3 regions of the Pararhizobium sp. DWP1-1-3 genome follow, and region 2 is predicted to be linked to each of the others. Evidence: predicted binding sites of a transcription regulator. Region 2 holds the regulator's gene; each other region holds the start of a gene.
What was found. The regulator HrcA, encoded in region 2, represses chaperone genes, less so after heat shock. The targets are predictions, from matches to a motif close to GTTAGCACTCNCNNNNNGNGAGTGCTAAC.

Region 1 (4,965 bases), on a different contig from region 2:
CCGCGGCCAAGAAGCGGCTGTTGCAGAACAACGGTGCAAAACCGATCAGCGCCATCGCCTATGATGTTGGCTTCGGCGACCTGTCCTATTTCAATCGCACCTTTCGCAAGCGCTACGGAATGGCACCATCCAGCGTCGGCAAGGCCCGGATTGGTTAGCAGCAGCCTGCAACGCATGAAGACATCCTCTGCGCCTCTACAGGAACATTGGCCGCGCCCGATAAATTCCGTCACACGGCCACATCTGCATAAGCTCCATTGGCGGCGTGTGGCGGTGATTTGGGCGGCTTGTGGCGGTCGATGACTATGCCGTGACGCCGTGTTCGCCATTCCGGCATCGTTTATCGCTTGCGGGGTTGGTGACGAAACAGTCGTGGCGCAGATTTAACATCATCATGCGCAGGCGGAAAATACCATGCACAGGCCGGGATGCTGGCCTTCTTGCCCTTCACCTGCACTACCCTAAATTTGAAGAAAACTCAGGGGCGGGGTCGGCACGGCTTCCGATTCCAGAACTCCGGCAGGGTGCATTGCCCGCGATGCATCGATTTTATGCAAGGATATCCGCGCTGGATGCTATCGATGCATGCCGATATCTCTTGCGGCAGAGAATTGAGTCTAACATGCCGGGCGTTTGCTGAATGTATATTCCATATGTTCGATTGCTGGCCGTCTGTTTCAACGTTTCCAGGAATGACCATGTCCAAATTTACCGATGAGCGCCTGAATAAACTTCTCGCACTGGGAAGCCGCATCGAGAGCGAAGCCAGGCGGAAGCAGCAGGAAATCGAACTGGCCAAATCCAAGAAGGCTGATCGGAAACAATGGGTGGAGGAGAATTGGGTACAGGTCTTCCGTCCGAAAATCGAAAGCCTTATCGAGATTCTCAACCAAAAGCTTCAAATGGCGGATATGCCGAAAATGCGCCTCACGGAGCCCGCTCCGGGAACGTCGTCAAAAGTCGAGATGGAAATCGCCAGCGAACTGACCGGACGCTCGATCAGAAGCGCGGTCAGCCTGACCGAAGATCATATCCAGTTCCAGCATTACCGCCGTTCATCAGCCCAAAGCGTATCGGTGGGGCATAATGTGATCGGACTGGACGATTTCACCACGGATAAGGTCAACGAAGTTCTGATCGACGTGCTCGATGCCTTTACCCGCGATTTTCCCAAATAGGGCAGACGCGCGCACCGGCAGTGCGCAGAGTGTGTTCGGCACCCTGCGCGCCACCGGGAGGCCCGGTGCTTTGCAGCGCCGGGCGTTAGAGATCAGCGATGCAAGAGGGCGCGCTGCTTGACGTGCGTTTCCCAGGTTGTGGCGGCCTCGGCAGCAGCCTGCTTGTTGCGGAACGCGAAGCTGTGCTTGCCACTTGCGCGGCTCGCGGGGCTGAAAGGCAGCGCATCATATTCGGTGCCCTCGTTAATGCCCACGGATTGAAGAACCGCTTTTATTTCATGCACATAGCGTCCGGTGATGGCAAAATCGACGTTCATGGAATTTCCTTTTCGGTACATGCAAAGCCCCAGGGCTTGTCATGGATTTCAGTGGTGTTCGTGTGCGGATCGGGCTTGTTGAAGGCCGGTGATTTTTCATAAAAATCTCGACCGAAGCCGCTGGCGGTGGGCAGACACGGCTCCGCAGTATCCGCGCGATCGGGATACCGCCTTCGAAGCCGACAAAATTATTTTCGGAAGACAGTTCTGGCATTTGCCCTGATATGGGGTGCTTGTCTTGCGCTGTTGGTAGACGTTCGCGTCGAGCACGGCGTTCTCCGCACCGAGCTGATAAAACCCGGCGCGTTCAGTCTTTCGGGCGCTTCTTGGAATCGGCCGGCTTGTCGGCGACGGCCTTGTCTGCTGCGGGCGCAGACGGCAGCTTCAGCTCTTCTTCAGTCTTGGGGCGAAACTTGATCATCTCGATGGTCTTTCGGTTGTGCTCGGGACGGTGGAGAGCTGGCATTTGCGCCAAGAAAACAAGGTAAAACGAGCGAACTGTTCAGAAATATGCCTTGTCGACAGCCATGCAGGCGCCGAGCGCCAAAGACAAAGTCAATGTCCACTGGATGAAGAAGAGAACATATTGAAAGTGATAAATGGAATCGAAGAATGATTTCATCGCAGGACTCCCGTGATAAATCGGATATCCGCTGCTTTAACACACTACACTGTATTTATGTTTTAATTATTGGAACACACAAGGATTGTGATTGTTCATTGGCACAGAATGATTGCTGGCACTCCTAAGCGGAGAGTGCTACTCCTCCAGCAGGGGAGAAGCCATCCGGCTGTGCCCCATTAAGGAATCCAAACATGGCTGATACCAATTTCCGCCCGCTGCATGACCGCGTCGTCGTGCGCCGTATCGAGGCCGAAGCCAAGACCAAGGGTGGCATCATCATTCCGGACACCGCCAAGGAAAAGCCGCAGGAAGGCGAAATCGTCGCTGTCGGCAGCGGCACCCGTGACGACAAGGGCGCTCTCATCGCGCTCGACGTCAAGGCGGGCGACCGCATCCTGTTCGGCAAGTGGTCGGGCACCGAAGTCAAGCTCAACGGCGAAGACCTTCTGATCATGAAGGAAGCCGACATCATGGGCGTTATCGGCTGATCTCAGCCTCATCGTTTTTCCTTCTCATGAAGACCATTGGGCGATACGCCCGGGAGTTCTTTCTATGGCTGCCAAACAAATCAAATTCGGCCGTGACGCTCGTGAAAAGCTGCTGCGCGGCGTCGACATCCTCGCAGACGCCGTCAAGGTCACGCTCGGCCCGAAGGGCCGCAACGTCATCATCGACAAATCCTATGGCGCACCGCGTATCACCAAGGATGGTGTGACGGTCGCCAAGGAAATCGAGATCGAAGACAAGTTCGAAAACATGGGCGCCCAGATGGTGCGTGAAGTGGCTTCGAAGACCAACGACATTGCCGGTGACGGCACCACGACCGCGACCGTCCTTGCCCAGGCCATCGTGCGCGAAGGCACCAAGGCCGTTGCTGCCGGCATGAACCCGATGGACCTGAAACGCGGCATCGACCTTGCCGTGACGGAAGTGGTCAAGGGACTGGTGGCCAAGGCCAAGAAGATCAGCACGTCGGAAGAGGTGGCCCAGGTCGGCACGATCTCTGCCAACGGCGAAACGGAAATCGGCCAGTACATTGCGGACGCGATGCAGAAGGTCGGCAATGAAGGCGTCATCACGGTTGAAGAAGCCAAGACCGCCGAAACCGAGCTTGAAGTCGTCGAAGGCATGCAGTTCGACCGTGGCTATCTCAGCCCGTATTTCGTCACCAATGCTGAAAAGATGGTTGCCGAGCTCGAAGACGCCTATGTCCTGCTGCACGAAAAGAAGCTCTCCAATCTCCAGGCTCTTTTGCCTGTGCTGGAAGCCGTCGTCCAGACCGGCAAGCCGCTGCTGATCATCTCGGAAGACGTCGAAGGCGAAGCTCTTGCGACGCTGGTCGTCAACAAGCTGCGTGGCGGCCTGAAGATCGCTGCCGTCAAGGCTCCTGGCTTCGGCGATCGCCGCAAGGCCATGCTCGAAGACATTGCGATTTTGACTTCGGGGCAGGTGGTGTCCGAGGATATCGGCATCAAGCTTGAAAACGTCACGCTCGACATGCTCGGCCGGGTCAAGAAGGTTACCATTACCAAGGAAAATACCATCCTGGTCGATGGTGCCGGTCAGAAGGCCGAGATCGATGGCCGCGTCGCCCAGATCAAGGCCCAGATAGAAGAAACCACATCCGACTACGACAAGGAAAAGTTGCAGGAACGCCTTGCCAAGCTTTCGGGCGGCGTTGCCGTCATCCGCGTCGGTGGTGCGACCGAAATCGAAGTGAAGGAAAAGAAGGACCGTATCGACGACGCGCTGAACGCAACCCGTGCAGCGGTCGAAGAAGGGATCGTTCCAGGCGGCGGCACCGCTCTGCTGCGTGCCTCGATCGTTCTCGATCTCAAAGGTGCCAACGACGACCAAACAGCAGGCATCAACATCGTGCGCAAGGCACTTCAGTCGCTGGTTCGCCAGATCGCTGAAAATGCAGGCGACGAAGGCTCGATCATCGTCGGCAAGATTCTCGAAAGCAACACCGACAACTTCGGCTACAACGCCCAGACCGGCGAATTCGGCGACATGATCGCCATGGGTATCGTTGATCCGGTCAAGGTTGTCCGTACGGCCCTGCAGAATGCAGCTTCGGTTGCTTCGCTGCTGATCACCACGGAAGCCATGATTGCCGAACTGCCCAAGAAGGATGCGGCCGGTGGCGGCATGCCTGACATGGGCGGCATGATGTAACGGGTTTTCGTTTCGCAAACAACGACAGCATTCCAAACCAGGAGGGGTTCGGCATCCGGATCCCTCTTAATTGTTTGATACAGAACGATCTTTAAACTGACCCGTACGCTAATGCCCGCATTTCCACGGACGCGCGTTTCGGCTGGCGCAGTCCAGCACGAAATCCGGGTTGCGGCAGAGTTGCCAGGAGCGGGCCAGCGCCGGCACATCGAAATTGTGTTATCGTAATCGACCAACGACGGCTGCGCCCAGGCACTCCATCTTGGGATGGTGATTGGTCACGAAGCTGATCGGACATCGGTTACGAGCTTCGGCGCCAAGCACCCGGAGTTGCGCCGACGACAGTCGAGAACACCCTGGTAAAATGGCTCTGATCTGCAAAACCGCAAGTGATGGCCACTTCGGCAAGCGAAGCGTTGGACGTTCGCAGCATCCCACGGGCGCGGTCTATCCGTTCGCTGAGAAGCCACTGATACGGTGTCATCCCGGTCGTTTCCCGAAAGGCGCGAATGAAGTAACCACGTGACAAGTTGCAAGCCTCAGCGACTTCTGCGATCGAGATGTCGCCCTCGATCTTTTCAAGAAGAATGCTCTTCGCCAGGTCCTCATGCGCACGCGAAAGCGTTCTCACCCGGAGGGGGGTGGCGTTTCGTCGTCCGCCATAACG
Region 2 (4,965 bases):
ACATCCTCGGTCTCGACCACCACAAGCCTGTCTGACGTCTGCGAGATGAAGACGATAGACATCACCGATGCGCCGCCGATGGAAAGCGCGTTCGAAAAGATCGCCTATTCCTCGGAAATCTATCCGATCGAATACGTTCCGAACTTCCACGAGCTGGAATATGCCGTGCCGGTCAAATACGGCAAGCAGGCCTGCACCGAGGTGCGCAAGCTGATGCTGGAGAAACACCGACCTGCATCTATCCGATCGAATACCGCTTCACCGCCGGCGATGGCGGTTGGATCAGCCCGTTCTTCGAACAGGATTCGATCACGCTGTCGGTCTCGGGCCAGCCGGGCACGGACTACTGGAACTATCTGAAGGATGTCGACGATATCCTGCGCCAGTTCGGCTCACGCCCGCACTGGGGCAAGCTGCATTTCTTGAGCAGCGAGGATGTGACGGCACTCTATCCGCGCGCCGGGGATTTCCGGGCGCTGAGGAACAAGCTCGATCCGGAGGGGCGGTTTTTGAACGATCATTTGAGGCAGCTATTTGGGTGAGACCAATCCTGCACTGAGAAAAATCTTAGGAAATGCATACGTTAATATGAGATTGGAGCAGGAAATGAAGTCCATTTTTGTATCGATTGTTTTATCAGCATTTATGCTACTTCCCGCAGCGGCAGCGGGCGATGTTTTTGTTACCGGATGTACGTCGGAGAATACGCCTGTACGGATCAAGCTCCTTGCTTCGGTCAAGGATCAGCCGGCAATTCAGGCAGCTTTTCGAAGCTTCAGCAAAAGCAAGGCGGCGAGTTGGTTCCTCGAGCAGAAAAAACATCCGAAGGGCAAAGACTGGCAATCAGCCCTGGTCTCGCTCCAAGGGCAAAGCGGTGGAAGACTTTCGGAACAAAATCCTCTTCGCGTCGCAAAAACCATTTCTTTTTCGAAAAAAGCATCGACCAAAAGGGTCTATTGCGGCGGTTAGGAAAGCGGCCACCAGCAAGAAGTGATGTACCGCCTCTTCCCAGGCACGGAAGCAACAATCAAGCTTCCGGGTTTTCTTCCGCCGCAACCACCTTCGGGCCGCCCTTGGCGACGCCGACCATGGCGGGGCGCAGGACGCGTTCGCCGATGGTGTAGCCGGCCTGAACGACCTGGACGACGGTGTTGTTCGGAACTTCTGCATTCGGCACTTCGAACATCGCCTGATGGAAGTTCGGGTCGAATTTCTGGCCGACCGGCTCCAGTTTCTGGACGCCATGACGCTCCAGCGCCGACAGCATGGCGCGTTCGGTCATCTCGACACCTTCGATCAGTGCGTTGAAGCCGACATCGCCGGCCTCGCGGGCTTCTGCCGGAATGGCGTCGAGCGCGCGGCGCAGATTGTCGGACACGGCCAGCATGTCACGGGCAAAGCCGGCGACGGAATAGGATTTTGCATCCTTGACGTCGCGCGCGGTGCGGCGGCGCAGGTTGTCCATTTCAGCGGCAAGACGCAGGTAGCGGTCGCGCATGTCGGCCGCTTCAGCCTTGGCAAGCTCCAACGGATCCGGCTCGGAAACGGCGGTATCGACCTGATCATCGGCGGCTTCTGCATAGGCGGCAGCTGCTTCGTCCGCGTTCACTTCAGCACCGTGTTTGTTTATATCGTCGGTCATGACGGTCTCCGGAATGTCAATATGTCTAGGATTTGGTGTCGATATCGAGCTTTGAAGCCGAAAAATCAAGGGTACAATCGAAAGCTGCCGTAAAAACCGGCTTCTTCCCGGCCGATTACCGCGACAAACGCGACATCAGCTGCGCCGTATAGTCCACCATCGGCACAATGCGCGAGTAATTCAGCCGCGTCGGACCGATGACCCCGACAGCGCCGACGATCTTGTCGTCACTGTCCCTGTAGGGCGCCACGATCAGCGACGAGCCGGACAGCGAAAACAGCTTGTTTTCCGACCCGATGAAGATCCGCACCCCCGGCCCGCTTTCGGCCAGATTGAGGATTTCGATCAGGCTGTCCTTCTTTTCCAGATCATCAAACAGCATACGCAGCCGGTCGACATCCTCGGCGCCAGCCAGCCCTTCCAGAAGATTGGCACGGCCACGCACGATCAGCTGCGTCGGCTTGTCATCGGCCTCGCTGCCAGACCAGATGGCAAGGCCGCGCTCGACCAGGTCCTGGCTCAGCGTATCGAGTTCGCGCCGGACGGTTTCCTTGACCTTCTCCAGCTGGCCGCGCACTTCTGGCAGCGTCTGTCCGGCGAGATGGGCATTCAGGAAATTGGCGGCTTCCGTCAGTTGCCAACTGGTGACGCCGGCCGGCAGCTCAATGATACGGTTTTCCACCTGGTCATGCTCGCCGACGAGCACCGCCAGCGCCTTGGTCGGCGTCAGCCGGACGAATTCGACATGCCGTAGCACCGGATCATTCTTGGCGGTGATGACCAAGCCTGCCCCGCGCGACATGCCCGACAGCATCTGGCTGGCATCGTTGAGCAGCGTTTCCACAGGCTGGTCGCGGTCGACGCGGCGCACATGCCGGTCAATCGAGGCGCGGTCCTCGGGCGACAGATCGCCCACCTGCATGAAGGCATCGACGAAAAACCGCAGACCATTCTGTGTCGGCAAACGCCCGGCGCTGATATGCGGGGAATAAATGAGGCCGAGGTCTTCGAGATCGCTCATGACGTTGCGGACGGAGGCCGGCGACAGCGACATCGGCAGGATGCGCGACAGGCTGCGCGAACCCAGCGGCTCACCGCTTTCCAGATAGCTTTCCACGATGCGACGGAAGATTTCGCCCGACCGCTCGTCGAGCGCCGAAAGCCTTTCCCGCATTGCAGATTTATCCAGGACCATTCGAACGCAAAAACCCATGTTGTTGAAGTCAATTGGAATATAGTGATCCCCGCCCGGATAGCAAAAGGGAAATTGGCTGGAAAACCCGCCGTACAACGCCTTTTGCCCCTCCTTCACTCTTTTAGAGCAAATGATTTCCCTTCCTCCCAAGTTAGGTTAGAAGGCTGACAAACATCACAGGAGTTCATGATGCGGCCTTCCGGCAGAAAAACCGACCAGATGCGCAAGGTTTCCTTCGAGCGCAATGTTTCCAAACATGCAGAAGGATCCTGCCTGGTGAAGTTCGGCGATACGCATGTGCTGGTCACGGCGAGCCTGGAAGAAAAGACGCCACCGTGGCTGCGCAACAGTGGCAAGGGCTGGGTTACCGCCGAATACGGCATGCTGCCGCGCGCCACCGGCGAGCGCATGAAGCGCGAGGCAGCCTCTGGCAAGCAGAGCGGCCGCACCCAGGAAATCCAACGGCTGATCGGCCGTTCGCTGCGCGCGGTGGTCGACTTGAAGGAGCTCGGCGAGCGCCAGATCTCGATCGACTGCGACGTCATCCAGGCCGATGGCGGCACCAGAACCGCCTCCATTACCGGCGCCTGGATTGCGCTGCGCGATTGCCTCGCCTGGATGGAAGCCCGCAACATGATCAAGGTGGAAAAGGTCCTGAAGGACCATATCGCCGCGATCTCCTGTGGTATCTTCGCCAATCAGCCGGTGATCGATCTCGATTATCTGGAAGACTCGGCCGCTGAAACCGATGCCAATTTCGTCATGACCGGCTCCGGCGGCATCGTCGAGATCCAGGGCACGGCCGAAGGCAAGCCTTTTTCCGAAGAGGAATTCGGCACGCTGCTCGGCCTCGCCAAGAACGGTATCGCCGAACTGGTGGGCATGCAGAAGCAGGCAATCGGGGGCTGAGCCATGGCCGCACCGTTCGAAGGCATTCTGGAGACGGCGCTCTATGTTGACGATCTCGATGCGGCGGAGGCGTTTTACGGCTCCGTTCTCGGCCTCGAGAAAATCAGCCGCGCCGGCAACCGGCATGTTTTCTTTCGCTGCGGTCCCGGTGTTCTGCTGATCTTCAATCCGGTGGAAACGCTGACACCGCCGCTGCCGCATGGCACGCAAGGTCCCGGGCATATGTGTTTTCGGGTAGCAGCCGGTGATCTCGATGCCTGGAAGAAGAAGCTGTCGGAAGCCGGGATTGCGATTGAATCCGAAGTGATTTGGCCATCGGGCGCCCGTTCCTTCTATTTCCGCGATCCGGCCGGAAACAGCCTGGAATGCGCCGAAGCCCGCCTTTGGAATATCGACTGACACGAATGGGCGGAATGCCCGCCGGATGAGAAAGACGTAGATGCGCAAGCTTGAAGACAAGACCCTGATCGTTGCCAGCCACAATGCCGGCAAGATCCGCGAAATCCGTGACCTGATCGGCCCGATGGGCTTTGAAGCCAAATCGGCGGCGGATCTCAATTTTGTCGAACCGGACGAGACCGGCACGACCTTCGAGGAAAACGCCACGATCAAGGCACTGGCCTCGGCGAAAGCCTCCGGCCTGCCTGCGCTTTCGGACGATTCCGGCCTTGTCGTCGATGCGCTGAACGGCGATCCGGGCGTCTACACCGCCAATTGGGCAGAGACCGCTGATGGCACGCGCGATTTCGCCCTGGCAATGCAAAAGGTCGAAACCGCCATCCAGGAAGCCGGCGCTACCGCCTTCGACCGGCGCACGGGCCGCTTCGTCTCGGTGCTGTGCCTCGCCTGGCCAGATGGCCATGTCGAGCTGTTTCGCGGCGAAGTGGAAGGCCACATCGTCTGGCCGCCGCGCGGGGACCAAGGATTTGGTTACGACCCGGTCTTTCAACCGCTCGGCTACGACACCACGTTCGGCGAAATGAGCGCTGCGGAAAAGCACGGCTGGAAACCGGGCGATGCCGAGGCGCTGTCGCATAGGGCGCGGGCGTTCAAGCTTTTTGCCGAGACATGCCTGAGTGCGTGAAGTGACGGCTCTTTGCCCGGTCTCCGGTGACCACCTCGATCTCCAAGGTGGTAATTGACGGATCAACCATCCTCCGTCATCCCTGTGCTTGTCACAGGGATCCAGCAGCGCCGCGTCTGCGGCGCAAAGGGCTCT
Region 3 (4,965 bases), on a different contig from region 2:
GCCTTCGGAAAAGCAGAATTGACCGAGCATCTCCAGCCCGCTTTCGCCATGGGCAAAGGAATCAGCGCTCGCTGGCTGTGCTAGGCCTGTTCTTGCAATCTTAAACAAGGCGGACCCCGGTATGGTCACAAAATCCAAAATTCATTCGTCTGTTCCCGTAAGTGTTCACAAGAAACAATTTCTACTTCTCAACAGGATCGGGCGACGCGGCAAATATATGGCGAGGCGTGGTTCGCTGTAAAAAAATAGAAAGCTCAATTTTCTAGTCTTGGGCACGTGCGTCGGCAAGACGAAACAAATTGTATGCGAGGAAAATCTATAGGCTTTGTGATCTGGAATCAAAAGGATGTTGGGCAAACGGTTAATACGGAAAAGTTGAACTATCTTATTGTCAATTCGTCCGAGTTCTTGATCCCTGTGAATCTGTGGTTCACTTGGAGCGCTGTTATAATTGCTTTTTCTCGCGCTTCAATGGTGTTCGAGAAATATTTTGTGATCCGAGATAAATATTCCCGATTGCAGCGATTTGGCCGAAGTACAATCAGAGCATGATCCGCAGAGCTCGGCAATAAGCCTGAGAGCTTTTCATGGAGATCGTCGAGGGGAAACGAAAAAGGGCAGACCTCGCGGCCTGCCCCTTCCCAATCCGGAAACCCGTATGGTCGTCATTCGTAATAAGGCAAACGCCTTATTACATCATGCCGCCCATGCCGCCCATGCCACCCATGTCAGGCATGCCGCCGCCAGCCGAATCCTTCTTCGGCAGTTCGGCAATCATGGCTTCCGTGGTGATCAGCAGCGAAGCAACCGAAGCTGCGTTCTGCAGGGCCGTACGGACAACCTTGACCGGATCGACGATACCCATGGCGATCATGTCGCCGAATTCGCCGGTCTGGGCGTTGTAGCCGAAGTTGTCGGTGTTGCTTTCGAGGATCTTGCCGACGATGATCGAACCTTCGTCGCCTGCGTTTTCAGCAATCTGGCGAACCAGCGACTGAAGTGCCTTGCGGATGATCGAGATACCAGCGGTCTGATCGTCGTTTGCGCCCTTGAGATCGAGAACGATCGAAGCACGCAGCAGAGCCGTACCACCACCAGGAACGATACCTTCCTGAACGGCAGCACGCGTTGCGTTCAGCGCGTCGTCGATACGGTCCTTCTTTTCCTTCACTTCGATTTCAGTCGCACCGCCAACGCGGATGACTGCAACGCCGCCAGCGAGCTTGGCAAGACGTTCCTGCAGCTTTTCGCGGTCGTAATCGGATGTGGTTTCTTCGATCTGGCCCTTGATCTGAGCAACGCGGCCTTCGATTTCGGCCTTCTTGCCAGCGCCATCAACGATGGTGGTGTTTTCCTTGGAGATCGAAACCTTCTTCGCACGGCCGAGCATTTCGAGCGTGACGTTTTCCAGCTTGATGCCGATGTCTTCGGAGATAACCTGACCACCGGTCAGGATCGCGATGTCTTCGAGCATGGCCTTGCGGCGATCGCCGAAGCCAGGAGCCTTGACGGCAGCGATCTTCAGGCCGCCACGCAGCTTGTTGACCACGAGCGTAGCAAGCGCTTCGCCTTCGACGTCTTCCGAGATGATCAGCAGCGGCTTGCCGGTCTGAACGACGGCTTCCAGAACCGGAAGCATGGCCTGCAGGTTGGAGAGCTTCTTCTCATGGAGAAGGATGTAAGCGTCTTCCAGCTCGGCAACCATCTTTTCAGGGTTGGTTACGAAGTAAGGGCTGAGATAGCCGCGGTCGAACTGCATGCCTTCGACGACTTCGAGTTCGGTTTCGGCGGTCTTGGCTTCTTCAACCGTGATGACGCCTTCATTGCCGACCTTCTGCATCGCTTCAGCGATGTACTGGCCGATTTCCTTTTCGCCGTTGGCGGAGATCGTGCCGACCTGGGCCACTTCTTCCGAAGTGTTGATCTTCTTTGCCTTGGCAACGAGGTCCTTGACGATGGCTGCGACTGCGAGGTCGATGCCGCGCTTCAGGTCCATCGGGTTCATGCCGGCAGCAACGGCCTTGCCGCCTTCGCGAACGATGGCCTGGGCGAGAACGGTTGCAGTCGTGGTACCGTCACCGGCGATGTCGTTGGTCTTCGAAGCAACTTCGCGGACCATCTGGGCGCCCATGTTTTCGAACTTGTCTTCCAGTTCGATTTCCTTGGCGACGGAAACGCCATCCTTGGTGATGCGCGGTGCGCCGAAGGACTTGTCGATGATGACGTTGCGGCCCTTCGGACCGAGCGTAACCTTCACTGCGTCTGCGAGGATGTCGACGCCGCGCAGCATCTTTTCGCGCGCGGTACGGCCGAACTTAATTTCTTTGGCTGCCATGTTAAAAACTCCCGGGCTGGTGCCCAATTGGTTTTATGGAAAGTGGAAAGGTGGAAACCGGCTGGATCAGCCGATAACGCCCATGATGTCGGCTTCCTTCATGATCAGAAGGTCTTCGCCGTTGAGCTTGACTTCGGTGCCCGACCACTTGCCGAACAGGATGCGATCGCCAGCCTTAACGTCGAGCGCGATGAGAGCGCCCTTGTCGTCACGGGTGCCGGTGCCGACAGCGACGATTTCGCCTTCCTGCGGCTTTTCCTTGGCGGTGTCCGGAATGATGATGCCACCCTTGGTCTTGGCTTCGGCCTCGATACGGCGCACGACGACGCGGTCATGCAGCGGGCGGAAATTGGTGCTTGTCATTGTCTAATCCCTCGATCAAATGACTTCACGGATCGTCTTCGCGATCCGATGGATGGATGTTAGCACTCCTATTGCTTGAGTGCTAGCGGCCTGGAGATAGGGGTGGCCGCGAGATGAGTCAAGAACGGCCTGTCGAAAATATTTCATCGATCATGGTTATCTGACCGGCATGCTCTTGCCCCAACAACACGACCTCAATGTGACACCCGTCCATCCCTCCTTGGCGGAGGCTGCAAAAGTCTGGGCAAGGATCGGTGTGTTGGGTTTTGGCGGCCCGGCGGGGCAGATCGCGCTGATGCACAAGGAACTGGTGGAGCAGCGCCGCTGGATTTCCGAGAGCCGGTTCCTGCATGCGCTGAATTTCTGCATGCTGTTGCCGGGTCCCGAAGCGCAGCAGCTTGCCACCTATATCGGCTGGCTGTTGCACGGCACCCGCGGTGGCATCGCCGCCGGGCTGCTGTTTATCCTGCCCGGCTTTTTCGTCATTCTCGGCCTGTCCTGCGCCTATGCGCTGTTTCAGCAAACGGATTGGCTGACCGGTCTGTTCTTCGGGCTGAAGGCGGCGGTGCTGGCGATCGTCATCGAGGCCGTCATTCGCGTTGGCCGCCGGGCGTTGAAAACCCGGTTTGCCCTCATCGTCGCGGCGCTCGCCTTCGCAGCCCTGTTCTTTTTTGATCTGCCGTTTCCGCTCGTCGTGCTGGCGGCCGGCGTTGCCGGATACGTCGCCACGCGCCTGCAGCCGGCAACGGGCGAAAAAGCCGTGGCAGCGGCGGCAAAACAGGCACTTGCCGACAGGCCTTCGGTCATCGACAGCAGTTTTTTTCCCGACAGCGCTTCAAGCTGGAGCCGCACGTTTCAGGTTCTCGCCACCTGGCTGGTCCTCTGGATCGCGCCCTTCATCATCATTGGCATCATGCTCGGTTTCGCCACCGTCTACACCGCCATCGGTCTGTTCTTCTCGAAGATGGCGGTCGTAACCTTCGGTGGCGCCTATGCCGTTCTGGCCTATGTCGCACAGCAGGCGGTCGAGGCCTATCATTGGCTGAAACCCGGCGAAATGCTGGATGGTTTGGCGCTGGCCGAAACGACGCCGGGGCCTTTGGTGCTGGTGCTGTCCTTCGTCGGCTTCATGGCGGCCTTCCGCGCGCCGCTGGGGCTCGATCCGCTTGTGTCCGGCTTGCTCGGGGCGACGCTCGCGGCGTGGGTGACCTTTATCCCATGTTTCCTCTGGATCTTTCTGGGCGCCCCTTATGTCGAGGCCCTGCGCAACAACAGGGCGCTGTCGGGCGCGCTTGCGGCGATCTCGGCGGCTATCACCGGCGTTATCCTCAATCTGGCCGTCTGGTTTAGCCTGCACGTTCTCTTTTCCAGTGTGGATCGCTTTGCGGCAGGGCCGATGTCCATGCCTCTTCCCGTCTGGCAGACCTTCCAGTTACCGGCATTTGGTTTGGCCCTTCTGGCAGCCGCGCTCTTGTTTTTCTTCAAGCGTGGTGTCGTGGCGACGCTCGCCATCTGCGCGGTTGCCGGTTGGCTGATCCGCGGATTTTAGCGGTTCCATCGCTTTGCACGCCGGAAACCTTGGAATTCAGCCGCCATTTTCCCGATGGAGACTTGTGTTTTTAACGCCTGCCTGCGATGTCAGCCCGACCATTTCTTTTCTGCGGGAAGCCAGCATGGCCGTTCGGATCAACAGTTTTCGCGACATTGCCAGCCGCTATGACGTCGTGCTCTGCGATGTCTGGGGCGTGCTGCACAATGGCGTCGAAGCGTTCAAGGGCGCCTGCGAGGCACTGACGCAAGCGCGCGCCAAAGGCCTGACCGTCGTTCTGATCACCAATTCGCCGCGCCCGCATCCCGGCGTCATCGTCCAGATCCGCGGCCTCGGCGTGCCGGACACAGCTTACGATCGGATCGTAACATCTGGCGACGTCACCCGCGCGCTGATCTCGGCCGGTCCGAAGAAGGTCTATTTCATCGGCGCGGAAAAGGATCTGCCGCTGCTCGAAGGCCTCGACGTCGGCATGGTCTCCTCCGAGGAAGCCGAAATCGTCGTCTGCGCTGGCTTTTTCGATGACGAAACGGAAACTGCCGACGACTATCGCGCCACGCTCTCAAGCCTTGCCAAGCGCAAGGTGCCGTTCATCTGCGCCAATCCGGATCTGGTGGTCGAGCGCGGCCACAAGCTCATTCCCTGCGCCGGTGCCATCGCCAAGGTCTATGCGGAATTGGGCGGCGAAACCCGGATTTCCGGCAAGCCGCATGTGCCG

Region 1: the regulator HrcA is predicted to act here: its motif matches at 2,232-2,260, upstream of groES (co-chaperone GroES).
Region 3: the regulator HrcA is predicted to act here: its motif matches at 2,757-2,785, upstream of groES (co-chaperone GroES).

What each region holds. Positions count from the first base shown of each region.
Region 1 is NZ_JAFCTR010000023.1:21,719-26,683, reverse strand. It holds gene ACP7BS_RS27875 (helix-turn-helix transcriptional regulator) at 1-158, shown strand, start outside; gene ACP7BS_RS27870 (hypothetical protein) at 582-1,178, shown strand; gene ACP7BS_RS27865 (hypothetical protein) at 1,271-1,495, opposite strand; gene groES (co-chaperone GroES) at 2,312-2,608, shown strand; gene groL (chaperonin GroEL) at 2,673-4,298, shown strand; gene ACP7BS_RS27850 (helix-turn-helix domain-containing protein) at 4,600-4,965, opposite strand, start outside.
Region 2 is NZ_JAFCTR010000014.1:80,451-85,415, forward strand. It holds partial or broken gene ACP7BS_RS23420 (D-arabinono-1,4-lactone oxidase) at 1-542, shown strand, start outside; gene ACP7BS_RS23425 (hypothetical protein) at 607-969, shown strand; gene grpE (nucleotide exchange factor GrpE) at 1,028-1,642, opposite strand; gene hrcA (heat-inducible transcriptional repressor HrcA) at 1,758-2,816, opposite strand; gene rph (ribonuclease PH) at 3,027-3,746, shown strand; gene ACP7BS_RS23445 (VOC family protein) at 3,750-4,145, shown strand; gene rdgB (RdgB/HAM1 family non-canonical purine NTP pyrophosphatase) at 4,186-4,830, shown strand.
Region 3 is NZ_JAFCTR010000002.1:388,507-393,471, reverse strand. It holds gene ACP7BS_RS06470 (hypothetical protein) at 1-108, opposite strand, end outside; gene groL (chaperonin GroEL) at 692-2,335, opposite strand; gene groES (co-chaperone GroES) at 2,402-2,698, opposite strand; gene chrA (chromate efflux transporter) at 2,874-4,247, shown strand; gene ACP7BS_RS06450 (TIGR01459 family HAD-type hydrolase) at 4,372-4,965, shown strand, end outside.